2 regions of the Weissella thailandensis genome follow, and region 1 is predicted to be linked to the other one. Evidence: riboswitches for the same ligand, from Rfam matches in the RefSeq annotation. Region 1 holds a riboswitch; the other holds the start of a gene.
The links. Region 1 has a riboswitch for lysine ahead of alr (alanine racemase). Riboswitches for the same ligand answer to the same signal wherever they lie in the genome.
Positions count from the first base shown of each region.

Region 2: another riboswitch for lysine. It lies ahead of FOL01_RS07400 (amino acid permease); the one in region 1 lies ahead of alr (alanine racemase).

Region 1 is NZ_CP014332.1:680,319-686,117, reverse strand. It holds gene FOL01_RS03385 (N-acetyldiaminopimelate deacetylase) at 1-309, opposite strand, end outside; gene dapD (2,3,4,5-tetrahydropyridine-2,6-dicarboxylate N-acetyltransferase) at 322-1,032, opposite strand; gene lysA (diaminopimelate decarboxylase) at 1,061-2,347, opposite strand; gene alr (alanine racemase) at 2,366-3,481, opposite strand; lysine riboswitch at 3,578-3,750, opposite strand; gene FOL01_RS03365 (aspartate kinase) at 3,860-5,215, shown strand; gene FOL01_RS03360 (peptide ABC transporter substrate-binding protein) at 5,379-5,799, opposite strand, start outside.
Region 2 is NZ_CP014332.1:1,496,306-1,502,104, reverse strand. It holds gene FOL01_RS07415 (amino acid ABC transporter substrate-binding protein) at 1-792, shown strand, start outside; gene FOL01_RS07410 (formate--tetrahydrofolate ligase) at 1,075-2,742, shown strand; gene FOL01_RS07405 (hypothetical protein) at 2,968-3,567, opposite strand; lysine riboswitch at 3,789-3,966, shown strand; gene FOL01_RS07400 (amino acid permease) at 4,062-5,537, shown strand; gene pyk (pyruvate kinase) at 5,786-5,799, shown strand, end outside.

The DNA.
Region 1 (5,799 bases):
AATATCGTGTCCACATGCATGCATGACCCCGGCACGTTCTGAAGAGAAAGGTAAGCCAGTCTCTTCTGTAATAGGTAGCGCATCAATATCTGCTCGATAGCCAATCGTTCGTTTAGGATGCTTACCGGTCAATCGTACCAACAGAGCTGTCGGTAACGCTGGTATTTCTCGAATAGTCAACCAAGATGATTGCCAAGCCGTCACAATATTTTTTAAATAACGCTGTGTCTCGAACTCATCCAATGACAATTCAGGGTGTGCATGTAAATGGCGACGAATATCAATTAAATTTAAATCTGTAATCGTCATATCTACCTCCGCTTATAGTGACCTTAGGGCATCAACTAGCGCAGTCTTTGCCTGGGTCTTTTCATCAATTTCCTTGATTACTTTAGCTGGCACACCAGCAACGACCGTGTTTGCTGGTACATCCTTGGTAACAATTGCACCAGCTGCAATAACCGCATTATCACCAACTTGAACCCCTTCAATAACCACTGCATTGGCACCAATCAATACATTATCACCAATCGTCACCGGTGTTGCTGAGGCTGGTTCAACGACCCCTGCGAGCACCGCTCCCGCACCAACATGACTGTGCTGACCAACAGTTGCACGTCCACCAAGAACAGCACCCATATCAATCATCGTACCAGCGCCAATTTCAGCACCGATATTAATAACCGCTCCCATCATCACAACGGCATTCTCACCGATTGCCACCTGATCACGAATAATGGCACCTGGCTCAATTCGAGCGGCAACGTTTTCATAGTTCAACAATGGTACACCACTATTTCGCGCCAATAATTCCACATGATAATCCGATATTTGATCCGCTGCTGCGGCAAGGACAGGCTGGATATCTTGATAGTCACCAATTACGGTACCAGTTTTGGTTTCAATAAAAGCCTGCACCGTTGTCGGCCATTCAATATCGGCTAAATCTCCCGCTAAAGTTACTCTTGCTGGTGTCTTTTTAGGGGCAGTTGCAATGTAATTGATAATTTCTTGTGCATCTAAATTATTCATCTTGATTTGTCTCCTACTTGCGATTTTTTTATTGATAATGCTTATCTAAGCGAATCATGTCAGTATATGTTTCTCGTTCAACAACTAATTGTGAGTGGCTATCCTCGACAAAGACAACTGCTGGTCGTGGATTACGATTGTAATTTGATGCCATTGAGTAGCCGTAAGCACCAGTCGCCAAGACTGCTAACACATCCCCAGGCTTCGTTTTTGGTAATTCTTGTTGCCAAACCAGGACATCCCCCGATTCACAATATTTACCAGCAACCCGAACAACTTGTTCTGTGGGTGCTTGTGGGTTATTTGCCAAGACTGCTTCGTACTTTGCTTCATATAAAGCTGGCCGAATATTATCACCCATCCCACCATCAACTGATAGGTATGTTCGAATACCGGGCACATCTTTCTTGGCACCAATTGTATAAAGGTTATAACCAGCGGGACCAACAATTGCTCGTCCTGGTTCAATCCAAATGGCTGGCATTGACATCCCATATGACGTCGTTTTCTCTGTAATCGTATCAATAATGGCCTCAACAAATTCGGTCGCTGGCAATGGTTTGTCATCTTCTGTATAACGAATACCAAAACCACCACCGGTATTGATAACTTGTGGGTCAAAGCCCCATTCATGAACTAAGTCGACCAACTTTGCGGCAGCCATCTGGAAACCAGTCACATCAAATATTTGTGACCCAATATGAGCTGAAACACCTAACACATTGATATATGGATCAGCAATTGCTTTTTGAAGTGCTGTATAAGCTTGACCACTTGCGACATCGAAGCCAAATTTACTATCAGTTTGACCAGTAGAAATATAATCATGGGTATGCGCTTCAACTCCTGGCGTGATTCTTAATAGGACATCTTGCTTTTTGTCCCGTTCACTCAACACATCATGTAAAATATCTAATTCATAAAAGTTATCAAGGATAATCGTTCCTAGACCACTATCAACTGCCATTTCCAGCTCAGCAACCGACTTGTTATTACCATTAAAAGATACATGATTCATTGGATAATTTGCTGCTAAGGCTGTTTGAATCTCACCACCCGAGACAACATCTAAATGGACATCTTCTTGTGCGGCAACCTCATACATAGCAACCGTTGCAAAGGCTTTAGATGCGTATGAAACAGCATAATCAAGTTTTCTTTTCATAAATACGGCTTTGAAAGCTCGCATCTGCTGACGCATATGATTTACATCATACACATAAAGTGGTGTCTGATACTGTGAGGCTAATTCTGTCGCCGTAACGCCACCAATTGTTAGTTCACCGTTCTGATTGACTTCATATGGTTTTGACATATCTACTATTTCTCCCTTTTAATCAACAAGCACGCGCATCAGTCGATCTTGTAATCCTGTAGCGACGACCCAAGGGGCTAGTCCCACATGTTGCGCAATATCTTCAATTGTATTTTCATACTGCCCTTGCTTACCAATAATCGTCACGACAGTCCCCACTGGTAATTCTTCTGGTAATGAAATCATCATTTGATCCATTGCTATTTGTCCAATAATAGGTGCCTTTTTACCATTTACTAATACTTCAAAGCCTTGAATTGGCCGTGGCAAACCATCGGCATAACCGATTGGTAACGTACCAACCCATTCACCTTCATGGGTGTAGTACTTATGACCATAACTAATCCCCACATCGGCTGGCATCTTTTTCACATAGACAAGTTCTGATTCTAAAGTTAGAACGGGTTTTAAATAATTATCTGGCAAAACCTCACCACGTGATGGTTCAATACCATAAACAACTGTCCCCGCACGAATATAATCAGTTGGTAATTCATCGGCATGATACATTGCGGCCCCAGAATTTGCTAAATGAACCATCGGTGGCATTGGCAGATCATCCGTTAAGCGATGCCAATTTGCCAACTGCTTTTGAAAATAATCTGTGGCTAATGAATCAGATTCTGAAAAATGAGTCATGATGCTTTGATATTTAAAGAAAGTCGTGTGCGATTGTAAGTACGCGATTGCTTCAGATAATGTCTCACGATTACGAAAACCAATTCTGCCCATGCCTGTATCGACGCCTAAATTAACTTGTAAAGTCGCCTGATGTTCATCCAAATTTTTCTGAGCTGATTGTAACCAAGCTAAATCACTAACCGTTGCAATTAAATTATTATCAGCTATCAACTTGGCATATTGTGGCAACGTAATTCCCAAGATAAGAATTGGTACCGTAATGCCTGCTTGTCGTAAAGCTAAGGCCTCATCTAACACGGCAACAGCTAAACCATCAACCCCTGCTTTGACTGCAGCTTGTGCCATTGGTATCAGACCAAATCCATAAGCGTTGGCTTTCACGGCTAAAAACATAAACTTCGCACCGCTTGCCTGACGAGTAACGGCCACATTATGTGTGACTGCCACTTGTGATATTTTAATTCTTGTTGGTCTTGTTGCTGCTACTACCATGATAATGGCCCCTTTGCTGTTAAATTTATTGCATAAAAAAAACCGACTGACAGTACTATTGCACTGTCAATCGGACACATTTCTATTCCTTAAGACTGTGACAATAGCTCCCCGCTTATTCAGCGACAGTCTAATAGTTTTTCGCTATTAGCCCAACGATACGGGTTACACAATCTGTATCATTTCGGCAACCGCCCCTTTTACTTAGTATCATTGTCTGTGTGAACTCCACTAAGTGACTGTTGTTGGTTGCAACCTCTATTAATCATTAACGTAATATTAGAGTATATTAATTTTATGGTTGTGTCAACACTTGACATTAATCTTTTTTTCACTTTTAATTAGTGCCAATTAGGAATTCAATTGGAGGCAGAAACAATGAAAGTCGTAAAATTTGGTGGTTCATCCCTGGCAACAGGCGCACAATTCCAAAAAGTTTTGGATATTATTACAGCAGACAATGATCGTCGGGTCGTTGTCGTATCAGCTCCGGGGAAGCGTTTTGATGGTGACATCAAAGTGACCGACTTACTAAAAACTTACGCTGATCAAACAATTGCTGGCGCTTACACCGATGAAATTATGACGACAATATTAGCACGTTATCAAGAGATTGCTCAGCACTTTTCGTTAGAAGATAATAAGATCATTTTACAGATTAAGCAACAACTCGTTCACCTCAACCGCGTGCACTATCCATCATTTAATCATCTCTATGCCGCTTTCATGGGACATGGTGAACTATTAAATGCCCAGTTACTAGCAGCAATTATGCAAGAAAAAGGCATGCCAGCCAGCTTTGTTTCACCAGCCGAATTAGGACTTACTGTGACTGGCTCGCCACGTGCTGCCCGCCTAGATCCAGAAAGTTATCATGCCATCAATCAGTATCAATTTGATGACACGAGTCTCCTAATTGTTCCTGGATTTATCGCCTATACCAATGATGGTTATGCTGCAACGTTTAGCCGCGGTGGTTCTGATATTACTGGCGCAATTTTAGCAAGAGGTCTGCAAGCGGATTTGTATGAAAATTTCACTGACGTATCAGCAATTTATTCCGCTAACCCAAAGATTGTTTCCCACCCACAACCAATCTCAAAAATGACTTACCGCGAGATGCGTGAATTGTCTTATGCTGGTTTTGCGGTTTTCCATGATGAAGCAATTATTCCGGTCATTGAAGCGAATATACCAATTAATGTCAAAAACACCAACGATCCACAAGCTCCGGGTACCATGATCATGCCTAATCATGAGATTGATTCTGAAAATCCTGTCACGGGTATCGCCAATGACAATCGCTTTGCCGCTTTGTACTTGCATCGTTATTTGCTGAACCGTGAAGTCGGTTTTACTTTGAAAATACTACAAATTTTGGCAACATATAATGTGAGTTATGAGCATATGCCTTCTGGAATCGATGATATGACCATCATCTTTGATAAAGCACAATTAACGCCTGAAATCAAAGCCCATATTAGCCATGATCTCTACGCCATTATCGCGCCAGATGAACTAGATTGGTTAGATGACTATGCCATCATTATGATCGTCGGTGAAGGTATGCAACAACATATTGGTACATTTAGCAAAATAACTTCGTCTTTGGCTGAGGCCGGCATCAATCTACCAATGATCAATCAAGGTGCCTCACAAATTTCGACAATGATTGGTGTCCCAGTCGATCGTATGAACGAAGCCGTACGGGTCATTTATAACGCTGTTTTTTAGCTTTTAATGATAATAAAACCTAGATTGTCATGAATCCTGTAAGTTGACATTGATAATAATACAAAAGAGGTTGGGACAAAACAATTGTCCCAACCTCTTTGTGCTAAAAATGCATTAATTATAAGTTTATAAATTTTATAGCATAAACGCGTTCCAATAGCCGTTAGCGTTTAACAACATATTTGAAATTAAATGGCGCACCAGTAGGATTGGCAATAATTCCTTTAATTTTTGGATTCATCAATGCAGATGTCGACCGATAATACAATGGTGCTGTACCAACTTCCTTTTCAAGAACCTGTTCGGCCTTCTTAAAATCATTATACTGTGCCTTTTTATTATTAGCATTTTGCACTTCAGCACTTTCTAAAAGTGCGTCATATTCCGTATTATGCCACTTACCATAATTGTATGAGGCATCAGATTTAAACAAATCTAAGAAAGATGAAGGATCCGCATAATCAGCTAACCAACCAAAGTTTAACAATTCAAAATTACCGTCCATGCTTAACTTCAAACGTTGTTTCATTGGTACCGTTTTAATTGTCACGTCCATACCATCTAAGTTTTTTTCTAATTGTTCT
Region 2 (5,799 bases), 820 kb from region 1:
AACGGTATTGTTATTATTGTTTTAGCTTTAATTGGTGGTTTTTTTTGGTACCGTACCGTTCATAGCCAAGATACTTGGCGGCAAGTAACAGCTGATAAAACCGTTGTTGTCGGTGTTGATGATACCTTTGTTCCTATGGGGTTCCGTAATGCTCAGGGTGATCTCGTTGGTTACGATGTTGAATTAGCGCGAGCAACTTTGAAGAAAATGGGACTAAAGGCTGATTTTCAGACAATTGATTGGTCAATGAAAGAAACTGAATTAAAAACCGGTCATATTGACATGATTTGGAATGGTTATACTAAGAATGCTGATCGTAAGAAGAAGGTTGCTTTCTCAGATTCATATCACCATGATCACCAGGTTATTGTTACGATGAAGAACCAACAAATTAATAAGTTAAATGACCTAAAAGGTAAGCGTTTGGGAGCGCAAACCGGATCATCTGGATTATTGACTTATAACGAGCAGGGAAACAGCTTACGAAAGACGGTTGGTTCTGACGCACAGCAATATGATACTTTTGATAAAGCTTTGAATGATTTGCAAGTTGGTCGTTTGAATGCGGTGTTAATTGATGCTGATTATGCCGGATATTATATCGCGCACGAGAAGGATCCAGAGGCATTTAAGACGATTCAGACTAATTTTGGTACTGATGCCTATGGTGTTGGTATGCGTAAGGGCGATGTGACATTGCGTAATAAAGTCAATGATGCCCTTGCTGAGGCCAAAAAGGATGGTACAATCGATAAAATATCACAAAAGTATTTTGGTACTGATAATAAGTAAAAGTTAGTTGCTAATGAGTTAAACTAGCTGTAATCTCTTATAAATATTCACCAGAGTCACTAATCTCATCAAGTTATGTTGGTAGATTGGTGGCTTTTTAGTTTGTCTGACAAGATGCTAATTAGTTTTTGTTCGACAATATAATCGGTACTGATGTTTAAATTATAATCAGCAGGTAATGCTTATCAAAATAGGTATTGAGATTATATGAAATAGCAAGTAGACTAAGTGGTATAAATTATAGAGACATCATATTGAGTATATAAAGAGGTAAAAGTGGGGATGAAAACAGATATTGAGATTGCACAGTCGGCAGATACTTGGCCAATTGAAAAAATAGTTGATCAAATTGGCTTAAGTGCCGATGAGTGGGAGCCATATGGTCGTGATAAGGCAAAAGTTCAGCTGAGTTCATCAACACAGCAGAACAAGTTAGGAAAGCTAATTTTAGTGACGTCAATCAATCCGACACCAGCAGGGGAAGGTAAGTCGACGGTTACAGTCGGTTTAGCTGATGCACTGATGCAACAAAAGCGTCAAACAATGGTTGCCTTGCGCGAACCTTCTTTGGGACCAGTGATGGGACTAAAAGGTGGCGCAACTGGTGGTGGTTATTCACAGGTCATCCCAATGGCGGATATAAATATGCATTTTACAGGTGATTTTCATGCATTGACTAGTGCGCACAACACCTTGGCCGCTTTGATCGATAATAGTTTATATCAGGGAAATCCATTGCACCTTGATCCACGTCGTATTTTGTGGAAACGAGCTTTAGATGTTAACGATCGCGCATTACGGCACGCCACGATTGGTCTTGGTGGTCCGACATCGGGAATCCCCCGTGAAGATGGGTTTGATATTACAGTGGCTTCTGAGCTAATGGCCATTTTGACATTGTCACATAATTTGGATGATATGAAACAGCGCATTTCAAGAATTATGATTGGCTATACTTATGATAAAGAACCAGTAACGGTAGCCGATTTAGGTGTAGAGGGTGCAATTACGACGTTATTGAAGGATGCTATTAAACCTAATCTGGTGCAAACATTGGCACATACGCCAGCACTTATTCATGGTGGTCCATTTGCCAATATTGCACAAGGAACTAATTCAATTTTAGCCACTAAAACGGCCTTACAATTATCTGATTATACCGTTACGGAAGCTGGTTTTGGAGCCGATTTAGGTGGTGAAAAGTTTCTTGACTTTAAAACACCTTTGTTAGGAAAGGTACCAGACACCATTGTAATCGTTGCAACTGTGCGTGCACTAAAAATGCATGGTGGTGAGGACAAACAACATTTAACAACTCCTAATTTGACGGCTTTAAAGCAAGGCCTTGGCAATTTAGGTCAGCATTTAAAAAGTATGAAACGCTATGGTGTGCCCGTAGTTGTTGCGATTAACCAATTTACACATGATACAGCCGAGGAACTTGCTTTAGTCAGTGATTATGCGAAAAGTTTTGGTGTCGATGCTTATGTAGCAGATGTGTGGGGACAGGGTGGTTCAGGCGCTCAAGAACTAGCTACTGGTGTTGTCCAGGCGACCGAGCGAGCTGATTATCAGGATTTTAAACCACTTTATCAACCAGAAGATGATGCATTGGTAAAGATCAATCATATTGTCCAAGAAATATATGGTGGTCATAAAGCGGTATTGTCTGCTAAGGCTGAAAAACAGCTAGCAAACTTTAAGCAATATGGTTGGGATAAATTACCCATCATTATGGCTAAAACACAAAATTCATTGACAGATGATGCCAAACGATTTGGGGCACCGACAGACTTTGATATTCATATTCGTGAATTTATGCCTAAATTAGGCGCTGGTTTCCTGGTTGCGTTAACTGGGTCAATATTAACGATGCCGGGCTTGCCTAAGCATCCAGCAGCTCTTGATATAGATATTGATAGTGATGGTCACATTACTGGATTAAATTAATAAAATAAAAGAGGTTGGGACAAAAGAAATGTCCCAACCTCTATTTGTTAACAATAAATTAATTATAAGCTTATAAATTTAACAGCTTAAACGCGTTCCAAAAGTCTGAAGTCTCAATGTAATGCAATTTACGCCATTCCTGTCCTGCGCTTTGCTCCGGCCAAAAATGTCGCAAATCACGTTATACACCGGCTTCAAAGCAACTTTTGTCTCGCTCTCTTTTTATTAGTACCATGAATTGCTAAATCCTTTGCGTCGATATAATTCACCAGCATAAACGCGGTAAAAATTTTCGGAAAACTTTAGCCAAGCAATAGCTAAAATCCAACCGGCAAGTGCGGAAACCAGATTGTAATTAGGAGACAATAAAGTCATCATAAATGTTCCGACCCAACTTAATAACAAAATGGTTTGACAGATAAATTGACCCAAATCATGTTTAATTTCAGGGATAATAATGAGTAATATGTAAGAGATTAACAAGGTCATAAAAAAGGTTGTATGTGCGGGATAAACTATTTTTGTACCATTGACTTCTAAGTTAAAAAATAGTGAAAGAATGTTGATTAATAACCAACCACTTAAGCTGGTTAATAAAATCCAGGTCGCTGGAATTTTAAACTTAAATCCCCACAAAAAGAAAGCAATGACAAAGATCAGTAAACCAGACAGGATGCCATGACTAAAAATATAAGCTGGTTTAATAAGATTTTCTAGCCAATTAGGTACCACGGCCCTAGCAATTGAATAGTCTATTTGTGTGAGTGTGTGCAAGAATCCTTGATGTCTATAGGTTAATATTGAAATTACAATAAATAATAGCAAACTAATCAGGAACGTCAGAAAACGTGTGTGTGATCTAGCTATAATCATAAGCCCATACTCCTTTGCTCATCTAATCTGTCAAATGTTTAACTACACTGATTTTATCATGTTTGTTACAAATAACCCATGTATGCCCAAAATGCTTAATGACTCTTTTACTTTACTTAAAATATAACTTGACAAAGTAAAATGGGTTCATGTATATTAAGATTACAAATTAAATAGGATATAGAGGTTGCAATCAACATAATTAGTCTAAAGGAGCCGACGGGTGTGGATGTTAGACGAAAGGGGCGATTGCCGAAATGGTGGATATGGTGATATTCATCGTTGGTGTGTATATTAATAGTGTGCAGACTGTCGCGGCAAAATAGTCGGCTGCGGAGAGCTATCGACAATACTAAAAACTAATGAGTTCCTAGTTTATACGATAGATGTGTAAACTAGGATTTTTTTGTTTTTAAATGCGTTAGGCCTTTGTTTTAGGAGGAATTATGGCGGATAATCAACAACAGACGGGACATTTAAAGAGAACAATGAAAACCCGTCATCTCTCAATGATTGCATTGGGAGGGACGATTGGAACAGGACTGTTTGTTGCATCGGGAGCAACTATTTCTCAGGCAGGACCATTTGGAGCGTTGACTGCTTATGCTGTTATTGGTGTAATGGTTTACTTTTTAATGACCAGCTTGGGAGAAATGGCAACTTATATGCCTATTTCAGGTTCATTTTCAGTTTATGCTGACCGTTTCGTTGATCCAGCATTTGGCTTTGCGATGGGTTGGAACTACTGGTTTAATTGGGCCATTACAGTAGCTGTAGAAGCTGCAACAGTTGGAGTTGTCATGGGATTTTGGTTACCAAATGTTCCTAGTTGGATTTGGTCGACGATTGTTTTGGTGTTAATTACAGTGATTAATTTGTTCTCAGCTAAGGCTTATGCTGAGACGGAGTTTTGGATGGCTATGATTAAAGTCACTGCAGTTGTTGCCTTTTTAATTGTTGGATTACTAACTATTTTAGGAATTATGTTTAAGCAACCTGATGTGGTGCATAACCTGTCAGCCGGTGGTAATCATGGGTTTGTTGGTGGCTTTGGTGGTATTTTGTCAGTGTTTATGGTTGCTGGTTTCTCATTCCAAGGGACTGAGATGGTCGGAATTACAGCTGGTGAATCAGAAACACCTGAAAAATCAGTACCTGCAGCTGTAAAGCAGATTTTCTGGCGTATTTTACTATTTTACATTTTATCTATTTTCATTATTGGTGCAATTATCTATTACAAGGATCCAAGCTTGTTGCACTCAAGTGAAACAAATATTGCTGTCTCACCATTTACTTTGGTATTTAAGTCTGCTGGACTAGCTGCGGCAGCTTCTATCATGAATGCAGTTATTCTAACAGCGGTTGTATCATCAGCCAATTCGGGACTTTATGCATCTTCTCGTATGCTTTACTCAATGGCAATAGATGGGATGGCACCTAAGATTTTCAAGCGGGTTAATATCCGGACTGGAATTCCAGTTCCTGCCTTATTAGCTACGGTTGCTGTAGGATTATTTACCTACGTTACATCGATATTTGGTCAAGGATTGTACTATTACTTAGTTGCTGCTTCTGGTTTGACTGGTTTTATTGCTTGGATTGGGGTTGCCATTTCGCATTACCGTTTCCGTCGAGCATTTATTGCGCAAGGTAGAGACGTTAATAGATTACGTTATAAAGCAAAGTGGTTCCCATTTGGACCAATCGTTGCCTTGGTCTTATCGATTATCGTTGTTGTTGGACAAGATACAGCATCATTTAAAGGCTCGATTGCTGACTGGAATTGGCCTGGTATTATCACGACATACTTAGCTATACCGCTATTCTTAGTTTTGTACTTTGGTTATAAGATCAAGCATCATACTAAGTTACGTAAGCTAACGGACGTTGATTTAGATACTAATGCGCGATCATTAGATTAAATAAATCACTAAGATTAGGACAACTTGTCCTAATCTTTTTTTATATATAAAGAATAAAAAAAGATTTAAAATTGTGGTAGCGCTTTATTGCTTAATATAAAAAGGTTCCTAATTTTAGGGGATAAAAAGTGTTCTACTGATGAAACAAACGCCGAGTTGAATTTGTATACAAAGAAAGTGATAAATAGTACAATGATTGCAGATAGATAGAAATAGCAATATCTTTTACTAAGGAGAAGTTTTTAATCATGAAGAAGACCAA